Regions from separate parts of the Novosphingobium tardum genome, predicted to be linked through region 3. Evidence: predicted binding sites of a transcription regulator. Region 3 holds the regulator's gene; each other region holds the start of a gene.
The links. The regulator LexA, encoded in region 3, represses DNA repair genes until DNA is damaged. The targets are predictions, from matches to a motif close to GTTCCNCNCTTGTTCT.
Positions count from the first base shown of each region.

Region 1: ACFO0A_RS03605 (ribonucleoside-diphosphate reductase subunit alpha) is a predicted target of LexA. The motif match lies at 2,559-2,574, and genes of this name have one in related genera.
Region 2: ACFO0A_RS09530 (putative DNA modification/repair radical SAM protein) is a predicted target of LexA. The motif match lies at 1,445-1,460, and genes of this name have one in related genera.

Region 1 is NZ_JBHSDR010000003.1:703,014-709,411, reverse strand. Features, by position in the region: gene ACFO0A_RS03620 (APC family permease) at 1-1,124, shown strand, start outside; gene ACFO0A_RS03615 (GlsB/YeaQ/YmgE family stress response membrane protein) at 1,129-1,374, opposite strand; gene ACFO0A_RS03610 (GNAT family N-acetyltransferase) at 1,475-2,098, opposite strand; gene ACFO0A_RS03605 (ribonucleoside-diphosphate reductase subunit alpha) at 2,781-4,700, shown strand; gene ACFO0A_RS03600 (hypothetical protein) at 4,682-4,975, shown strand; gene ACFO0A_RS03595 (PepSY domain-containing protein) at 5,105-5,611, shown strand; gene ACFO0A_RS03590 (DUF2171 domain-containing protein) at 5,720-5,953, opposite strand; gene ACFO0A_RS03585 (hypothetical protein) at 5,981-6,148, opposite strand; gene ACFO0A_RS03580 (ribonucleotide-diphosphate reductase subunit beta) at 6,378-6,398, shown strand, end outside.
Region 2 is NZ_JBHSDR010000006.1:317,758-324,155, reverse strand. Features, by position in the region: gene ACFO0A_RS09540 (DUF6504 family protein) at 1-374, shown strand, start outside; gene ACFO0A_RS09535 (alpha/beta fold hydrolase) at 393-1,328, opposite strand; gene ACFO0A_RS09530 (putative DNA modification/repair radical SAM protein) at 1,463-2,716, shown strand; gene ACFO0A_RS09525 (UdgX family uracil-DNA binding protein) at 2,713-4,176, shown strand; gene ACFO0A_RS09520 (error-prone DNA polymerase) at 4,192-6,398, shown strand, end outside.
Region 3 is NZ_JBHSDR010000006.1:533,223-539,620, forward strand. Features, by position in the region: gene ACFO0A_RS10525 (anthranilate synthase component II) at 1-355, shown strand, start outside; gene trpD (anthranilate phosphoribosyltransferase) at 352-1,347, shown strand; gene trpC (indole-3-glycerol phosphate synthase TrpC) at 1,366-2,154, shown strand; gene moaC (cyclic pyranopterin monophosphate synthase MoaC) at 2,147-2,632, shown strand; gene ACFO0A_RS10545 (molybdopterin molybdotransferase MoeA) at 2,629-3,831, shown strand; gene lexA (transcriptional repressor LexA) at 3,907-4,599, shown strand; gene ACFO0A_RS10555 (ComEC/Rec2 family competence protein) at 4,636-6,261, opposite strand; partial or broken gene ACFO0A_RS10560 (hypothetical protein) at 6,293-6,398, opposite strand, start outside.

The sequences.
Region 1 (6,398 bases), on a different contig from region 3:
TCGTCGGCATCGCCGCCGGGCGCAGCGGGATGCATGCGCCGCTGGCGTTCCTCGTCGCCGCGCTCGCGCTCGCCCCCACCGCAGCCGCGTTCGCCGAGCTGGGCACACGAATGCCGGTCAGCGCGAGCGAGGCGGCCTATGTCCAGCGCGCGTTCGGCCGCCGCTGGCTGACGATCGCGATGGGGCTGCTGGTGATCGCCAGCGCGACCATTTCCGCCGCCACCATCAGCGCCGGCAGCGCGGGCTACATCGGGATGTTCGTGGACCTGCCGCGCGGCTGGATCGTCGCCGGCGTCGTGCTGGCGATGGGCAGCGCGGCAGCACTGGCGACCGCGCGCTCGGTCGCGATCGCCGGAGCGATGACGCTGGTCGAGGTGGGCGGCCTCGTCCTCATCATCGCGGCGGGGCTGGTCGACGGCGAGCCGGTGTTCGCGCGGCTGGGCGAAATGATCCCCACGCCGGGCGAGTTCGCCGCCTGGCGCGGGATCGGCGCCACCGCGCTGGTCGCGGTCTTCGCCTTCATCGGGTTCGAGCATCTCGTCAACGTGGGCGAGGAGATGAAGGAACCGTCGCGCACGCTGCCGCGCGCGCTGTTCATCACCCTGGGGGTGACCGGGCTGCTCTATGTCCTCGTCGTGTGGATCGCGGTCGTCGCGGTGCCGCCCGCGCAACTGGCCGCCTCCGACGCGCCGCTGGCACTGGTGTTCCAGCGCCTGACCGGGCTGCCGCTGGTTACGATGAGCGCGATCGCCGTCGTCGCCACGCTCAACGGCATCGTGGTCCACGTCATCATGATCGCCCGCGTGCTCTATGGCATGGCGACGCTGGGCGATCTGCCCCGCCCGCTGGCGCGGGTCGACCCGCGCACCGCGACGCCGCACGTCGCCACCGCGGTCGCGGTCGCGATGATCCTCGTCCTTGCGCTGGCGGTGCCCCTGGGCGGGCTTGCCGACCTTGCCTCACGCGGGACACTGCTGGTCTTCGCGGGGATCGACATCGCTCTGCTGCGGATCAAGCTGCGGGGCGATCCCCTGCCCGCCGGTGCGTTCTCATGTCCGCTGCCGGTGGTGTGGATCGCCCTTGCCGCCGCGCTGACCCTGCTGGCGCTGGAGCTTTACGTCTGAGCGGTCAGAGACCCCAGCCGAGCAGGCGACCGATCAGGATCAGCGCCATCGCCCCGATGATCGAGGCAAGACAGCCGGCTCGGTGAAATCCGGGGGCGCCGCGGGCGGTGATGAGCCCGGCGAGAAGCGAGCCGGCGATGCCGAGGCCCACGGTCCAGATCCAGCCGATGTTGACCGCACCCGGGTAGAAGAACCGCGCCAGGATCCCGACGACGAGACCGGAAACGATGGCGCCGATGATATTGATCATGTGGAACTCCCTTGACCGCCGGCGACTGTCCGGCCGAATGCGGCAAGGTGTGCCGCCAACCCGCGCGCCATGCAAGCCAGCCCGGACCTGCCGGGGCCGCTCAGCCCGCCGGGCGCAGCATCCCCCAGAAATGAGGACCGCCGCCGGGCACGTCGTATTCGCAGGTCACCGTGAAGCCGAGCCGTTCGTAAATCGTCACGTTCTCGCGCGTCGCAGTCTCGAGGTGCACCGGCAGGCCGCGGGCGGCGGCGCGCTCGAGCCCGGCGCGGATCGCGGTACCGCCCCAGCCCTGCCCCTGGAACGCGGGGGCGACGCCGGCGAAATGAAGGTAATAGTAAGGAAAGCCGCGTGGGTAATGCGCCTCCATCGCGTTGCTGACCTTGAGCCCGCGCCCTACCCGCCGGCCCAGCGCCAGCGCGAACGCGGGAAGTTCGCGCAGCGTCTCCCACACGGTTTCGCTGACCCGATCGGGCTCGCGCCACAAGGTGACGACCTCGCCGCCGGGAGAGCGCAGCGCGCTGCCCGCGGCCATGTCGGAGCGGACAATCAGTGGAAAGAACCGGGCGAAGCGTCGCGCCCGCTCGGCCGCATCGGGGATGATCCAGCTCAGCGCCGGATCGTCCATGAACGCGGCCGAAAGCGTCGCCGCCATGGCCGCCACGTCGCCGTTCGTCGCCTCAACGATTCGCGGCCGCGGCCGCTCGCCCCCTCCACCGTCCATCATCGCCCTCCGTCGATCGGAGCATGAGTGTGCGCTCGGGCCCCGACCGAGGCAACTCGGATCAAGTCGGACGATTTATCCACCGCGGTGTCACAGGATTGAAAAATATTTTGCCGGGGCCACTTCGCTCTTGCGCAGCGCGAAAGGTCCGCGTGGTCCACGCGTCGCTGCACTGCAACGCGGGCCGTGGTGCGCCAAAGCGAATCGCACGTGCGACGAATGGTGTGGTTATTCACGGCTTTACCCTCTTGCGTCGAAATTCGCTTGAGGCACTATAGGTAGTGGTCGGGTTGCAGGGGGCACCTCAACACCTTGTGAAAGGTTGAAACCGCGCATTTGTGCGGGCCCGTTCGTGCGACCGTCGCCGGCAGAGCGGCGGAGCGCCTCGGCCACCAGGTTCTGGGGAAAAGTTTTTCCCCGTGGGACGGACCGTTGCGATAGGATGGGCGCTTGCCTTCCGATTCGAACAGATGCGGAACATGGGGAACTCCCCGGAAGCCGCGGCGAACGACGATCGATAGCGTGCCGGCCCGGTTCGGGCGCACGCCAGGGGGCTGACACGATGGATTTCAGAAGCGGGGACGATGGCGCTGTGATGCAGGACATGTTGGCGACCATCGAAGGCGACACGACCGGTGGCACCGCGCCCGAGGCGCGTCCCGCCACTACGGGAAAGCAGGCGGCAATGACGATGGACAGGGCAAGCAGCGAAAGCGACGCGGGCAGCGCCGCGCTGGTCGAGGCGATGGCCGGGGCCGTGCTGGCGGCGGCCGGGACCGCCGCGCCGGTCAGCGACAGCAAGACCATCAACGCGCGCCGGTTCGCGGTGGTCACCGATGAATCGCGCGACGCGCTCCTGACCGACTTCGGCAAGGACACGCTCGAGGATCGCTACCTGCTGCCGGGAGAGACCAACCAGGATCTCTTCGCCCGCGTCGCCGATGCCTATGCCGACGACGCCGAACACGCGCAGCGGCTGTACGACTACATTTCGAAGCTGTGGTTCATGCCCGCCACGCCGGTCCTGTCGAACGGCGGCACCGGGCGCGGGCTGCCGATCAGCTGCTACCTCAACTCGGTCGACGACAGCCTCGAGGGCATCGTCGGCACGTGGAACGAGAACGTGTGGCTGGCCAGCCGCGGCGGCGGCATCGGCACCTACTGGGGCAAGGTCCGCGGGATCGGCGAAAGCGTCGGCCTCAACGGCAAGACCAGCGGCATCATCCCGTTCGTACGGGTCATGGATTCGCTGACCCTGGCGATCTCGCAGGGCTCGCTGCGGCGCGGCTCGGCGGCGGTCTATCTCGACGTCGCGCATCCCGAAATTGAGGAGTTCCTCGAGATCCGCAAGCCGTCGGGCGACTTCAACCGCAAGGCGCTCAACCTCCACCACGGGGTGTTGCTGACCGACGAATTCATGGAGGCCGTGCGCGACGGGGCCGAGTTCCATCTGCGCAGCCCCAAGGACGGTTCGGTCCGCGGCACGGTCGATGCGCGCAGCCTGTTCCAGAAGCTGGTCGAGACCCGGCTGGCGACGGGCGAGCCCTACATCGTCTTCTCCGACACCGTGAACCGGATGATGCCCAAGCATCACCGCGAGCTGGGGCTGAAGGTCTCGACCTCGAACCTGTGCTCGGAAATCACGCTGCCCACGGGCCGCGACCACCTCGGCAACGACCGCACCGCGGTCTGCTGCCTGTCGTCGCTCAATCTCGAGACCTGGGACGAGTGGAACGGCGACAAGCGCTTCATCGAGGACGTGATGCGCTTCCTCGACAACGTGCTGCAGGACTACATCGACCGCGCGCCCGACGAGATGGCGCGGGCCAAGTATTCGGCGATGCGCGAACGCTCGGTCGGGATGGGCGTGATGGGCTACCACTCGTTCCTCCAGGCCAAGGGGATCGCCTTCGAAAGCGCGATGGCCAAGGCGTGGAACCTCAAGATGTTCCGCCACATCGCCGCCGGCGCCAACGAGGCCTCGATGGTCCTGGCGCAGGAGCGCGGGGCCTGCCCCGACGCCGAGGAACGCGGCGCGATGGAGCGGTTCTCGTGCAAGATGGCGATCGCACCGACCGCGTCGATCAGCATCATCTGCGGCGGCACTTCGGCGTGCATCGAGCCGATCCCGGCCAACATCTACACGCACAAGACGCTGTCGGGCAGCTTCGTGGTCAAGAACCCGTACCTGGAGAAGCTGCTCGCCGCCAAGAGCAAGGATTCCACCAACGTGTGGAACTCGATCCTCGAGCATGGCGGATCGGTGCAGCACCTCGACTTCCTCTCGCCCGAGGAGAAGGCGGTGTACAAGACCAGCTTCGAGATCGACCAGCGCTGGCTGCTCGAATTCGCGGCCGACCGCACCCCCTACATCGACCAGGCGCAGAGCCTGAACCTCTACATCCCGGCCGACGTCGACAAGTGGGACCTCGCGATGCTCCATTTCCAGGCGTGGGAGCGGGGGATCAAGTCGCTCTACTACCTGCGGTCGAAGTCGGTTCAGCGCGCCGGGTTCGCCGGCGGGGTCGAGGCGGACAACACCGCCGAGCCCGCCAAGTACGAGCTGCCGACGACCGACTACGACGAATGCCTCGCCTGCCAGTAAGCCGCGTGCGCGCCGGGGCTGCCGCGCTGGCGGCGCTGGCGCTCGCCGGATGCGCGCACGCGGTCCCGGCAGCGGTCGCGCCGCACGCGCCCGGCTTCCTGCTCGGCCTGTTCCACGGCTGGGTGGTGTTGTTCTCGTTCATCGGCTCGCTGTTCGATCCGACCATCGCGATCTACGCGGTGCCCAACAACGGCGGGTGGTACGACTTCGGCTTTGCCTTGGGCGCGGGCGCATTCGGCGGCGGCGGAGCGGCCGCGGTACGCAGGCGCAGATGAGCGGATGGGATGAGCGGGCGGCGATGAAGGAGCGGGGGGCTTACAAATTGCGACACGCGCGGCGGTTGCCAGCGCTGCGTGGATCGTCTTTCCGGTTGCGAACGATTCGCAACTGTACGGAGTTTCTCAATGCGTAAATGGCATCGCTGGCTGGTGGTCTTCTTCGGCGTGTTCCTCCTGTGGATCTCGGTGACCGGGGTGCTCAGCCAGGTCGTGCCGATCGTCCAGCGCGGCGGGTTCGAGGAGGAGACGGTCGAACGCGGGCGCAGCGAGGCGGCGGCCGTCGAACAGGCGGTGGTCCCGGCGGCGCAAGCCCACGACGAGGATGAGCTTTCCGTCACGACGAAGAGCCCGGCGGCAATGACCGGCGCCGCTCCCGCCGCCGCGCCTGCTGCCTTCGTCTGCCCTGCCAACATGACCTGCCGGCCCAAGCCCAGGGCAGGCGACGGGCGCAGCATCGTGAGCACGCTCCACCACCTTCACTCGGGCGAGAGCTTCGGCCCGCTTGGCGTGACGATCTCGATCCTGTCGGGCCTCTCGCTGATCTTCTTCGCGTTCTCCGGGCTGTGGATGTACATCCAGATGTGGCGCAACCGCGCGAACCGAGGCCTGAAGCCGGGCTGGTTCTGGAAATAGATGCGCGCCGCCCCCGCCTTTCGCGCAAAGAAAAACGCCCCCCCGCCGAGCGGGGGAGCGCCTTCCGGCAGCGTTAAGCCGCCTTTTCCCGAAGGGGGCGGGAAATCCCTATTGTTCTTCTTCCATGCCGTAGGCGTTGGCCGCGGTCGCGCTGAGGCGGACCTTGTCGCCTTCCACCCCGGCGACGAGGCCGCGGCTGATGTAGTGATGGTGCCCTTCGTGGCTGCCCATGCCGCTGTCGGCCTTGGTCAGCTTGATCCGGTGATCCTCGACAGCGTCGACGGTGCCCAGGTGAACCCCGTCGGCGCCGATGACTTCCATGTGCTCGCGAATCTCGTCCATTCATCTTCTCCTTTGAAAGCGGCGCCCTCAGCGGGCGGTATCAACATCGCCCGCCGCGTCGGGATGGGCAAGCGGCGCGGCCGTGGGATCGGCGGACGTGTCCTGTTCGCCGGGGTGGGGAGCCTTGTGCTCGCCTGGCCCTTCCTGGCGCTGCACGCCATCGGGCTCGTGGCTCGTACGATAGTCCTGCGGCATAGGATTACTCCTGTCGGCGATTGCGACGATGTTGGCGACCCGAAGGCTCGGCGCGCGGCCGTCCCGATTGCCTGTTCAACGCCGCCGCGGCGGGTGCGTTCCCATGGTTACCGCAGCGGCAGGACAAGCACTTGCCGCGCCTCGCAATCCACGCCTTTCGCCCGCGCCCGTGCTTCCCAGGCGCGCGCGCAGACCCTATCTTCCCCTTTCACGCAGCAGGACTGAACCGATGTCTCTTCTCGAAGCCCGC
Region 2 (6,398 bases), 220 kb from region 3:
GCCACCTGCCCGAACGCGCCCAGCGCTGGCAGCCGCCGCTGGCCTCGCTGAGCCCCAGCCAGGGCCAGCTCGCGTTCCATGCGCGCCCGCTCAAGATGCTGGATCGGGCGGAAAGCATCGCCGTGCTCTATGCCACGCCCGACGGATTGCCGCGCCGCTTCCGCTGGCGCGGCGAAGTCCACGAGATCGCCCGCGCCGAAGGACCGGAGCGGATCGCGCCCGAATGGTGGCGCGAACGCTCGACCACCCGGCTGCGCGATTACTACCGGGTAGAGGACGATATGGGCCGCAGGTTCTGGATCTACCGCCACGGCATCGCGGGCGATGGCCGTGGCGGTAATCCGGAATGGTTCATGCAAGGGCTCTGCGCCTGAGTGCGAGGGCCTGCAGGATCAGGCGAGCGAGGCCGAACCCGCCATCGATTCGCGCGTCACCTCGTCGATGATCTCCTGCCGCTCGCGCGGGGTCGCGTCGTCCAAGCCGGAAAAGGCGCTGCGGTTGGCGTTGCCGTCGAGGAAGTCCAGGAGGTCTCGGGTCAGTCGCTCGCTCTGGGTGGCGAAGACGCCATGCGGCTCACCGGCATATTCGATCAGGCTCGCCGAAGGGACCTGGCTGGCCACAACGCGCCCCGTCGCATCGATGGGCACCGTCTTGTCGCCTGTGCCGTGGATCACCAGCGTCGGCACATTGAAGCTGGCGAGGTCTGGGCGGAAATCGGTGGTCGCGAATGCCTGCGCCGCCTGCAGGATCGGGCGCAGCCCGGCCTGCATCGTGACCCCCCAAGCCCAGTCCAGCGTCTCGTCGCTCACCGGCTGGCTGACGAAGCCGACGCCGAAAAAGTCCTTGAAGAAGCTGGCGAAGAACTTGCGGTGATCCTTCAGCATGCCTTCCGACATCTGGTCGAACGTGGCCTGCGGCACGCCGTGGGGATTGTCGTCGGTCTGAAGCATGTAGGGCACGACCGACGAGATTAGCGCGGCCTTGGTCACGCCCTTGCCGCCGTGGCGCGACATGTAGCGGGCGATCTCGCCGCCACCCATCGAGAAGCCCACCAGCGCAACATTGTCGGTCGCCCCGGTGGCAGCCATGACGTCGGCCAGGTCGTCCGCATATGTGTTGTAGTCGTTGCCCTGGCTGGGCTGATCCGAGCGTCCGAAACCGCGCCGGTCATAGGCGATGGCCTTGTAGCCCGCGTCCGCGAGCGCATTCATCTGCGGATCCCAGCTATCGGCCGAAAGCGGCCAGCCGTGGATGAGGACCACGGGAGCGCCTTCGCCCCAGGTCTTCACATAGAGACGGGTTCCGTCGCGGGCTTCGATATGGGGCATGCCGGTGGTCCTTGAATTTCCCGTCCGGTTTCAAACCCCCGGCGGATGGTCCGGTTCCGCCCGGCAAGCGGATCGAACAAACCCTTGGGACAAAAGGACTCGCCTGGCGGAGAAATAGAACATATAAGGAACGCATGAGTGCTCAATCCAGTATTCTCGACCGTCTCGGCATTCTGGCCGATGCCGCCAAGTACGATGCCTCGTGCGCCTCGTCGGGCACCGCGAAGAAAAGCAGCGTCGGCGGCAAGGGGATCGGTTCGACCGAAGGGATGGGCATCTGTCATGCCTATGCCCCGGACGGCCGCTGTATCTCGTTGCTCAAGATCCTGCTGACCAATCACTGCATCTTCGATTGCCATTACTGCATCAACCGCAAGAGCTCGAACGTGGTGCGGGCGCGGTTCACCCCGCAGGAAGTGGTCGACCTGACGCTCAGCTTCTATCGCCGCAATTATATCGAGGGGCTGTTCCTCTCCTCGGGGATCGTGAAATCGTCGAACCACACGATGGAGCAGCTGGTCGAAGTCGCCCGCATCCTGCGCGAAGAGCACGATTTTCGCGGTTACATCCACCTCAAGACCATTCCCGAAGCCGATCCCGAACTGCTCGCCCAAGCGGGGCTGTATGCCGATCGCGTGTCGATCAACGTCGAACTGCCGACAGACGCGGGGCTGAAGCGCCTCGCACCCGACAAGTCGGCCCCCCAGATCGCCGGGGCAATGGCCGGCCTGAAGCGCGAGATCGTGGAAGCCAAGGACGCGCGCAAGCGGTTCAGGTCGGCGCCGCAATTCGCGCCTGCCGGCCAGTCCACCCAGATGATCGTGGGCGCCGATGCCGCCAGCGACGCCGACATCGTCGGCAAGGCGAGCACGCTCTATGGCAAGTTCGGCCTGCGCCGGGTCTATTATTCGGCGTTCAGTCCGATCCCCGATGCCAGCGCGGTGCTGCCGCTCAAGCGTCCGCCGCTGATCCGCGAGCACCGGTTGTACCAATCGGACTGGTTGATGCGGTTCTATGGCTACACCACTGCCGAAGTGCAGCAGGCGGCCGACCCGGTGTCGGGAATGCTGCCGGTCGATATCGATCCCAAGCTGGCTTGGGCCCTTGCGTTCCGCGATCGCTTCCCGGTCGATCTCAACCGCGCGCCGCGCGAGATGCTGCTGCGCGTGCCGGGGCTGGGGGTGCGTGCGGTCAATGCGCTGATCGCCGCGCGCCGCCACCGCACCCTGCGCCTCGATGACGTCGCGCGCCTTACCGTCTCGATCGCCAAGCTGCGGCCGTTCGTCGTCACTGCCGACTGGCGCCCGACGTTGCTGGCCGACCGGGCGGACCTGCGCACGATGGTGGCGCCGCCGCGCAGCGAGCAACTTGAACTGTTCGCCGCATGACCGCGCCGTTTCGCGACATGCGGATCGCCACGTCCTATCTCGTGCCGCTCGCCGCGCCCGATGATTTCGAAGGCTGGCGCGATCACGCACGGCGCCTGCTGCGCGGTGATGTGCCGCCCGACCGCGTTGCCTGGAGCGAACCTGGCGGATCAGGCGGCGACCTGTTTGCGGGGGCGGAGAAGCGCCTGCCCACGCCTCCCGCCCATGCCCCGCAGCCGCGCGCTCCCCGCGCCTTCATGCAGCTTGCGCAAAGCGCCATTCTGCACCGCGATCCGCACCGGTTGGCCTTGCTTTACCGGTTGCTGTGGCGACTGCAGGCCAATCCCCGGACGATGGAGGATGCCGCTGACGGGGATGTCCGCAGGATCGGGGAACTGGCGCGCACCGTGCGCCGCGACATCCACAAGATGCGGGCGTTCGTGCGGTTCCGCGCAGTAGAGGAGGAAGACGGGAGCGAGCATTACGTCGCGTGGTTCGAGCCGGAGCATCATATCCTGCGCGCCAACGCGGCATTCTTCGTGCGCCGCTTCACCAACATGAAGTGGTCGATCCTCACGCCGCAGGGCACGCTCCACTGGAATGGGGCGACGCTCCACGAAGGCCCGCCTGCGCAGCGCGGCGACGCGCCGCAGGGCGACCCGGCCGAAGACCTGTGGAAGCGGTACTATGCATCGATCTTCAATCCCGCACGTTTGAAGATCGGGGCGATGCTCAAGGAAATGCCCCGCAAGTATTGGAAGAACATGCCCGAGGCCGCCCTCATTCCCGAGCTGGTCGCCGGGGCGCAGGCACGCGAGGCGACGATGGTGGATGCGGGAAGCAACCTGTTCGAAAACGAGGAGCGGCCGGCGAGCCTGGCCGCGATCGGCAAGGCGATCCAGCAGTGCCGGCGCTGCGAGATCGGCTGCAACGGCACGCGCGCGGTGATGGGCGAGGGGCCGGCCCGCGCCGCGCTGATGATCGTCGGCGAACAGCCGGGCGATGTCGAGGAGCAGCAGGGTCGTCCTTTCGTGGGACCCGCCGGACGGCTGCTGCGCGCGCATCTCGAGGATGCCGGGATCGATCAGGAAGCGGCCTACGTCACCAATGCGGTGAAGCACTTCAAGTTCGTGCCCAAGGTGATGCGGGGTGGCGGCAAGCGCCGGCTCCACCAGTCGCCCACGGCCAAGGAAATCGACGTCTGCCGCTGGTGGGTGGAGGGTGAGCGCACGCTGGTAAAGCCGCAGCTTGTCCTCGCCCTTGGCGCCAGCGCGGCGCGTGGGATGCTGGGCAAGACGGTCAGCGTGCAGAAGGTGCGCGGGGTCCCGCAGGCGCTCGACGATGGCAGCGAGCTATGGATCACCACGCATCCGTCCTATCTGCTGCGCCTGCAAGACGACGCCCGCGCGGGCGAGGAAGCGCGGTTTGCCGCCGACCTGCGTGCGGTTGCAGCACGCCTCGGAGCCCTGGCCAGCGCGTGAGCGTGCCTGCGGCCTATGCCCGAGAACGATCTTCTTGTTCCCCGCCGCCGGATCGAGCTCGATTCTGATGAGGTGACTCAGCCCGAACGCGCGCCGTTCGTCGAGCTGGGGGTGGCAAGCTGCTTTTCATTCCTGCGCGGGGCGTCGGACGCGGTCGACCTGGCGCTCACCGCGCGGGCGCTGGGCTACGACGCGCTCGGCATTGCCGATATCAATTCACTCGCCGGGATCGTGCGGCTTCATTCCGAGGCGGAAACGCTGCGCCTGCGCCCGGTGATCGGCTGCCGGATCGAGACGGTCGAGGGACTGGCGTTCCTCGCCTACCCGGTGGACCGCTCGGCCTATGGCCGGCTCTGCCGCCTGATCTCGGCGGGGCGGATGGGAACGCTCGACGGCGGATGGCAGGACAAGGGCGTGTGCGACATCTCGCTGGCGATGCTGGCAGGAGAGCAGGAGGGGGTGCAGCTGATTCTGATCCCCCCGGCCGATCTCGACCGGCCCTTCACGATAGGCGTGCCCAGCAATGTGGTGGTGCTGGGCGGCGATGCTCCTGCGGGGCAGGAGGTGGAAGTCACCGCGGCTTTTGCCGAACTGCTGCCCCATCTCGCCACGCGGCTGTCCAGCCTGCGCCATGTCGCCGCCAGCCACCTCTATGGGGGAGACGACGTGGCGCGGATCGACCGGCTAGATGCGCTCGCCCGCGCCGCCGGGCTGGGTCTGCTGGCGACGAACGACGTGCTTTACCATGCGGCCGAGCGGCGCCCGCTGCAGGACGTGATGACCGCGATCCGCCACAAGACCACGGTGGCGGCCGCCGGGCACCTCCTGTCGCCCAACGCCGAGCGCCACCTCAAGTCCCCCCAGGAGATGGCCAGCCTGTTCGCCCGCTGGCCGCATGCCATCGCCGCCGCGCGCCAGGTTGCCGACGCATGTACCTTCAGCCTGGCGGAGCTGCGCTACGAATATCCGGAGGAAATTTGTCCCGAGGGCCTCGATCCGCAGGCCTGGCTCGACCGCCTGACCTGGGAAGGCGCGGCGGGGCGCTATCCCGCCGGCGTGCCTGAAAGCGTGGCCGACACCCTGCGCCGCGAACTTGCCCTCATCGGCAAGCTGGAGCTGGCGTGTTACTTCCTTACCATCAAGGACATCGTCGATTTCGCGCGGGGATGCGATCCGCCGATCCTGTGCCAGGGGCGGGGCAGCGCGGCCAATTCAGCGGTCTGCTACTGTCTCGGGATCACATCGGTCGACCCGGCCAAGCACGCACTGCTGTTCGACCGTTTCATTTCGGAAGAGCGAAAGGAGCCGCCCGACATCGACGTCGATTTCGAGCACGAGCGGCGCGAGGAAGTGATCCAGTACATCTACCGCCGCTATGGCCGCCATCGCGCGGGCCTGTGCGCCACGGTGATTCACTACCGCCCGCGCATGGCGATCCGCGAGGTGGGCAAGGCGATGGGACTGTCCGAGGACGTGACCAGCGCTCTCGCGCGGACCGTCTGGGGCGGGCATGGCCGCGAAATCGGCGAAAAGCACGTGGCCGAGATCGGCTTGGACCTGAGCGACCCGCACCTGCGCCGCGTGCTGCGGCTGACCGACCAGATGATCGGGATGCCGCGGCACCTGTCGCAGCACGTGGGCGGGTTCATTCTCACTCACGGGGCGCTGACCGAGACCGTACCGATCGGCAACGGCGCGATGCCCGAGCGCAGTTTCATCGAGTGGGACAAGGACGACATAGACGCGCTCGGCATCCTCAAGGTCGATGTCCTGGCACTGGGCATGCTGACCTGTATCCGCAAGTGCCTCGACCTGCTGGAAGCCTATCACGACCGCGCGCTCGACCTTGCCAGCGTCCCGCGCGAGGATCCCGAGGTTTACGCGATGCTGCGCAAGGGCGATTCGCTGGGGGTGTTCCAGGTCGAGAGCCGGGCCCAGATGAACATGCTGCCGCGCCTGCGCCCGCGCGAATTCTACGATCTGGTCATCCAGGTCGCGATCGTGCGTCCCGGGCCGATCCAGGGCGATATGGTCCACCCCTATCTCAAGCGCCGGCGCGGCGCGGAAATGGTCGAGATCCCGGCGCCGGGTCCGGCGCATGGGCCGCCCGACGAGCTTTCCTCGATCCTCGCGCGGACGCTGGGGGTTCCGATCTTCCAGGAACAGGCGATGAAGATCGCGCTGGATGCGGCCAAGTTCTCGGCCTTGGAGGCCAACCGCCT
Region 3 (6,398 bases):
TGGCGTCTGCCTCGGTCACCAGGCGATTGGCCAGCACTTCGGCGGTCACGTCGTGCGAGGCGGCCTGATGCACGGTAAGACCTCGCCCGTCTCTCACGACGGAACCGGGCTGTTCGCCGGTATTCCTTCGCCCTTCCTTGCAACGCGCTACCATAGCCTGGTGGTCGAGGACGTGCCCGACGCGCTCGTAGTAAATGCCACTGCCGACGACGCGCATGTGATGGGCTTTCGCCATCGGGCGCTTCCGATTCATGGGGTTCAGTTCCACCCCGAAAGCATCGCGACCGAGCATGGCCACGCCCTGCTCGCCAATTTCCTGCATACTTGCGGCATGGAAGCCCGGGCACCGGCATGACGATCACGCTTCCTGAGGTCGAGCCGCACCTGTCGGAAGACGAGGCGGAAGCCGCTTTTGGCGCGCTTCTCGACGGGACGATCGAAGATGCTGAGGTCGCCCGATTCCTCGTCGCGCTTTCGGACCGGGGTGAAACGGCTGACGAGATAGCCGGAGCTGCCCGGGCGCTGCGCGCCCGCATGTTGCCGATCGACGCGCCCCCGAATGCGATCGACGTCTGCGGCACGGGCGGCGACGGCCACCACACCTTGAACGTGTCGACCGCGGTATCGCTTGTCGTCGCGGCGTGCGGGGTTCCGGTGGCCAAGCATGGCAATCGTGCCGCATCGTCTAAGGCGGGTGCGGCCGATACGCTGGAGGTGTTGGGCCTCGACATGGAAAAAGCCGGAAGAACAGCCGATAAAACGTTGGGAGAAATAGGAATTTGCTTCCTTTTCGCCTCCAACCACCATCCGGCGATGCGGCGTATTCAACCTATCCGCAAGGCCATCGGGCAGCGCACGATCTTCAATCTGATGGGCCCGCTCGCCAACCCTGCGCGCGTGGGAAAGCAACTGATCGGCATCGCCCGCCCCGCTTATGTCCCGATCTATGCGGGGGCGCTCGCCCGCTTGGGCACCGGCCGCTCGATGATCGTTTCGGGAGACGAAGGCCTCGACGAATTGAGCCTCGCCGGCGGCAACGAGATCGCCGAGGTCCTGGGTAACGATTTCGAGATGCATCGGGTCGATGCGGCGCAGGCCGGGCTGGCGCATGCCCCGGTCGAAGCGATCCGCGGCGGCGATGCGGTTCACAACGCCGCGGCGCTGCGCGCCCTGCTGCTTGGTACGCCCGGGCCTTATCGCGATGCGGTACTGTTCAATGCGGCTGCGGCCCTGCAGATCGCCGGCGAAGTTTCGGGCTGGGAGGAAGGCGTCGAGGAAGCGGCCGAGGCAATCGACAAGGGGCTCGCGAAAGCCTTGCTCGATTGCTGGATTGCCACGGTCAACTAGGGCAGTATCGCAAGCCGGATGACCGACAAACTTGCCGAGATCGTCGCGTCGAAGCGCCTTGAGGTCGCCGCCCGCAAGCGGCGCGAACCTTTGCGCGAACTGGAAACGCTGGCACAGGCCCAAATTCGTCCACGGGGCTTTGCCGACGCGCTCGGCCGCGCTGCACGCGACGGCTTCGGTCTTATTGCCGAAATCAAGAAAGCTTCCCCCTCCAAGGGGTTGATCCGCGAAGATTTTCATCCGGAGCGTCACGCGCACGATTACGCGCTGGGCGGTGCAGCCTGCCTGTCAGTCCTCACCGACGCGCCGTATTTTCAGGGGCACGAAGATTATCTGATCGCCGCGCGGCATGCCGTCTCGCTTCCGATATTGCGCAAGGATTTCATGGTCGATCCGTGGCAGGTCCTTGAATCGCGCGCCATCGGCGCCGACGCGATCCTCATCATCGTCGCCGCGCTGGAAGACAGTGCGATGGCCGAGATCGAGGACGCCGCTCGCCGGTGGAAGATGGATGTTCTCGTCGAGGTCCACGACGAAGCCGAGCTGGAACGGGCCAGCCGCCTCAAATCGCGGCTGATCGGCATTAACAACCGGGATCTGCGCAGCTTTCGCACCGATCTTGCGACGACGGCGCGGCTTGCTCCGCTTGCGCCCAAGGGTGCGCATCTGGTCGGTGAGAGCGGCATTTCGACGCATGCCGACCTCCAGCGCCTCGCGAAAAGCGGCGTTCGGTCCTTTCTCGTCGGGGAAAGCCTGATGCGTCAGGCAGACGTGACTGCTGCGACCAAATCGCTGATCAATGGCTGAACTCACGCACCTCGACGCTGACGGACACGCGAGAATGGTCGACGTGGGCGGCAAGGGAGAAACGCGCAGGACAGCGCGCGCTGGCGGCCGGATCACGATGAACGCTGCGGCCCTGCACGCCATACGCTCGGGCGATATGCCGAAGGGCGATGTCCTCGCCGCAGCCCGTATTGCCGGCATCATGGCCGCGAAAAGGACCGCCGACCTCATCCCGCTCTGCCACCCACTCGCACTCGACTCGGTCGCAGTGAACTTCGCGTTTGCCGGGGATGGGATCGACGTAACCGCGGAAGCCTCGCTCAGCGGGCGAACGGGGGTCGAGATGGAAGCGATGACGGCAGTGTCTGTTGCGCTGTTGACGATCTACGACATGGCCAAGGCGCTCGACAAGGCGATGGTGATCGGCGACGTTCGCCTCCTGGAGAAGCGAGGCGGGAAGTCCGGCGATTGGGTCGCGCCGTTGCGGGATCCGGCTTGAACACCCTGCTCCCGGTCGCCGAAGCCAGGGCGCGGCTGCTTTCCCTCGCGGCCCCGCTGCCGCCGGAAAATCTCGCTACCGCAGAGGCAAGCGGATACTTTCTCACTCACCATCTCAAAAGCCGGGTCACGCGTCCCGAAGGCGACACGTCGTCGATGGATGGGTTCGCCGTGAGGGCCGCGGAAATCGAAGGACCTTGGCGGCTCGTCGGGGAAAGCGCTGCGGGCCGCCCACTCGACCGGCCGCTCGGCAGCGGAGAGGCGGCACGCATTTCAACCGGCGCGCTGCTTCCACAGGGCGCTGACGCAGTCGTGATCAAGGAAGATTGCGACTGCTCCGGCGATCGGGTGGAATTGTCCGGCTCGCCGCCAAGCCCGCGGACACGGTACGTTCGGCAGGCAGGGTCCGACTTCGCCATTGGCGACACGGTCCTGGAGCCGGGGACAAGGATTGGCCCCGCCCAGATCGCGCTCGCCCTCTCTGCCGGGCACACCCATCTTCCCGTGCGCCGTCCGCCCCGGATCGTTCTGATCGACAGTGGCGACGAGCTCTGCGCGGCGGGATGCGAACCCGAACGAGGCCAGATCTACGCGTCCAATGGGCCGATGCTTGCCGCAATGCTTGCCCCGCTCCCGTGCGAAGTCGAGCGGGTCGGACCTCTGCCCGACAGTATCGATGCGCTCGCGAATGCAATCGGAGCCGCGTCGAGCGCCGACATCATCGTCACGAGTGGCGGAGCATCCGTGGGCGAGCACGACCTTGTGCGGCCAGCGCTCGAGAACGTCGGCGCGAAGCTCGATTTCTGGCGCGTTGCGGTCAAGCCCGGCAAGCCCCTGCTCGTGGCGACGCAGGGCAAGCAGGTCATCCTCGGCCTTCCCGGAAACCCAGCCTCGGCCTACGTGACCGCCTACCTTTTTCTCCTGCCGCTGGTTCGCCATGTGCTTGGCGCGCTCGATCCCTCGCCCCGTGTCATTCCCGCGCGGCTTGAATCGCCGCTGCCGAAGGCGGGGGTACGCGCCGAATACCTGCGAGCAAAATGGGACGGTAACACCGTGGCGCCAGTCAGAACCCAGGACAGCGGCGCGCTTGCAGCGCTGGCAGCGGCCAATGCCCTTATTGTGCGCGAGCCCGGCGACGCGTCGGTAGAGCCCGGGGACACCGTTTTTATCCATCTGCTCGAAAATGGCGCAATCGCTTGACTGATTAACCAACGTTGCCTAATTGTTCCGCGTCCGTTCGCGTTTCGTCGAACTTTCAGGCAAAGGATTTGGGCCATGCTTACCCGCAAGCAGCATGAGCTGATCAGCTTTATCCAGAACCGGCTGGAGGAAAGCGGCATTTCCCCCTCGTTCGAGGAGATGAAGGAGGCGCTCGACCTCAAGTCCAAATCCGGCGTTCACCGCCTCATTTCGGCGCTGGAGGAACGCGGGTTCATCCGCCGTCTGCCTAACCGCGCCCGCGCGCTCGAAGTCATCCGCCAGCCCGAGGGTGCGGTGGCAAAGCCTGCGCGCCCTGCTCCCGTGCTTGCTGAAAACGTTACCCCGCTGCGACCGCAGGCGCCGATGACGCGAACACCGGCCAACGACGTGATCGAGCTTCCACTTCATGGCCGAATTGCCGCGGGCATGCCGATCGAGGCGCTCGAAGGTCAGTCGACACTCCCCGTTCCCGCCGCCCTGCTTGGTGCGGGCGAGCATTACGCGCTCGAGGTCTCCGGAGATTCGATGGTCGAAGCTGGCATTCTCGATGGCGATTTCGCGCTTGTCCGGCGTACGAACACGGCACGCGACGGCGAGATCGTGGTGGCGCTGGTGCGCGGCGAGGAAGCCACGCTCAAGTACCTCCGCCGCGAGGACGGCATGGTGCGTCTGGATCCCGCCAACGCCGCATACGAGCCGCAGATCTACCGGCCCGGCGAGGTCGAGGTTCAGGGCAAGCTCGCAGGACTGCTGCGCCGCTATCATTGATCGTCCCCAAGAGTTTCCGCCCGGCGGGACTGACGCTCAGGTTGCAGCCGTGGGGATGACTGCGGGGGCGCCGCCGCGCCGGTAACGCGGTCGCAGCTCTTCCCGCCGGTACCAGCCGTGATGGCCCTGGTCCTCGCTCACCGTGCGCACCGACCTGCTTTCGAGGTCGACTGACAGACCGCCTGTCCGCGTCAGCAAGGTCCGATCGGCCTTGAGCATGCGCGGCCTGCAACTGCGCGGTAGCCAGCGCTCGCTGACGACGATGTCCGAGCGCTCGCAGGCGGCGGCGAGCGCCATTTCGTCCACGCGATCGCGCCCTCTTCCCACGAGGATCACGTGCCCCGCGCTGCCGCGTTCCAGCACGATGGAACAGAAATCGGGCGTGCAGCGCGCGCCGGGCCAATCGTCGATAACGACGGTGTCCCCGTCCAGCCCGGCAAGCTCCCGCAGGGAGTCGCTGGCGAAGGTGCTCCTGCCCTCGCGTAAGACGACCAGCCGATCATGCCCGACGGTTATGCCGACATTGCGGCCATCGCCCGAAATCAGGAGGTCGGGCGTCGGCACCGCCGCCAGGGCAACGGAAGCGACGGCGATCGGAGCGAATCCAAGCAGCCGCACCCGCCCCGTCCACAGCGCCAGCCACAGGGATCCCGCCAGGAACAGCGCAAAGGTGCCGTTACCCATGGCGGGCATGAAGCGAACCGCGCCGGGCTGCGCTGCTGTCCAGTGCGCCAGTGCGAGCAGTCCCTCGAGCGACTTTCCGGCGAGCCACCAGGCCGGCGCCCCCGCTCCGATCGAATCGAGAAGCAGGCCTAGGGCAATCAGCGGCATGCTGCCGAAAGTCGTCAGCGGAATGGCGATCACATTGGCGAGCGCGCCGTAGACGCCCGCGCGATGAAAATGGAACAGCCCGATCGGCAGCAGGGCGAGTTCGATCACTACGCCCGTGGACAGCAGCATGGCCAACTGGCGAATCAAGCGCGCGACCCAGGTTTCCTCCCTCAGCGCAAGGAACCGCCTGACCGGTTCGGCACCATGAAGCGCCACGATCGCAATGACCGCACCGAAGCTCATCTGAAAGCTGGGGCCGACGACCGCCTCGGGCCAGAAGACCATCACGAACAGCGCCCCGACCGCAACCATCCGCAAGCTCAGCGGATCGCGGCCGAGTGCGAGAGCGACAAGGAAGAGGACCGCACCGATGCATGACCGCACCGTCGGTACCTCAGCGCCGGTCAGGATCGTATAGGCGATGCCGGCGAGTGCGCCCGCGGCGGCGGCCACAAGCGGCAGGCGCACTCGCAGGGCTAGCCAGGGCCAGAGCGCGAGTATGCTCATCGCAAGCAAGTAGGTGGCGGCGACGACCGCGCTGACGTGGAGGCCGCTGATCGAAAGCAGGTGCGTCAGGCCCGCGTCGCGCATCGCCTGGTCGTCGTCGGCGGCAATGGCACCCCGGTCGCCGCTGGCGAAGGCCGCGGCGATGGCCCCAGGAGAGCCGTCGAGCCGTGAGCGGACGTGATCGGAGAGCGCATGCTGGGCCTGGCGGACCGCACCTCCACCGTGGGCCGGCGATACGACCGTCGCGTGCCCCAGCGCGCTGCCCGTTGCGGCAATTCCGCCGAACCATGCGGTCCTGGCGAAATCGTACGCCCCCGGCAGCATCCGGGGGCGCCGGCGGCATCAGCCGTGCACGCAGCCGTACGACGGCTCCTTCGGTCAACTCCGGCGCATCGAACTTCAGCGGCAGGTTCACCCGGACACGTCGAGCGCCCTCGCCGCCTGCCCAGCGGGCGTCGAGC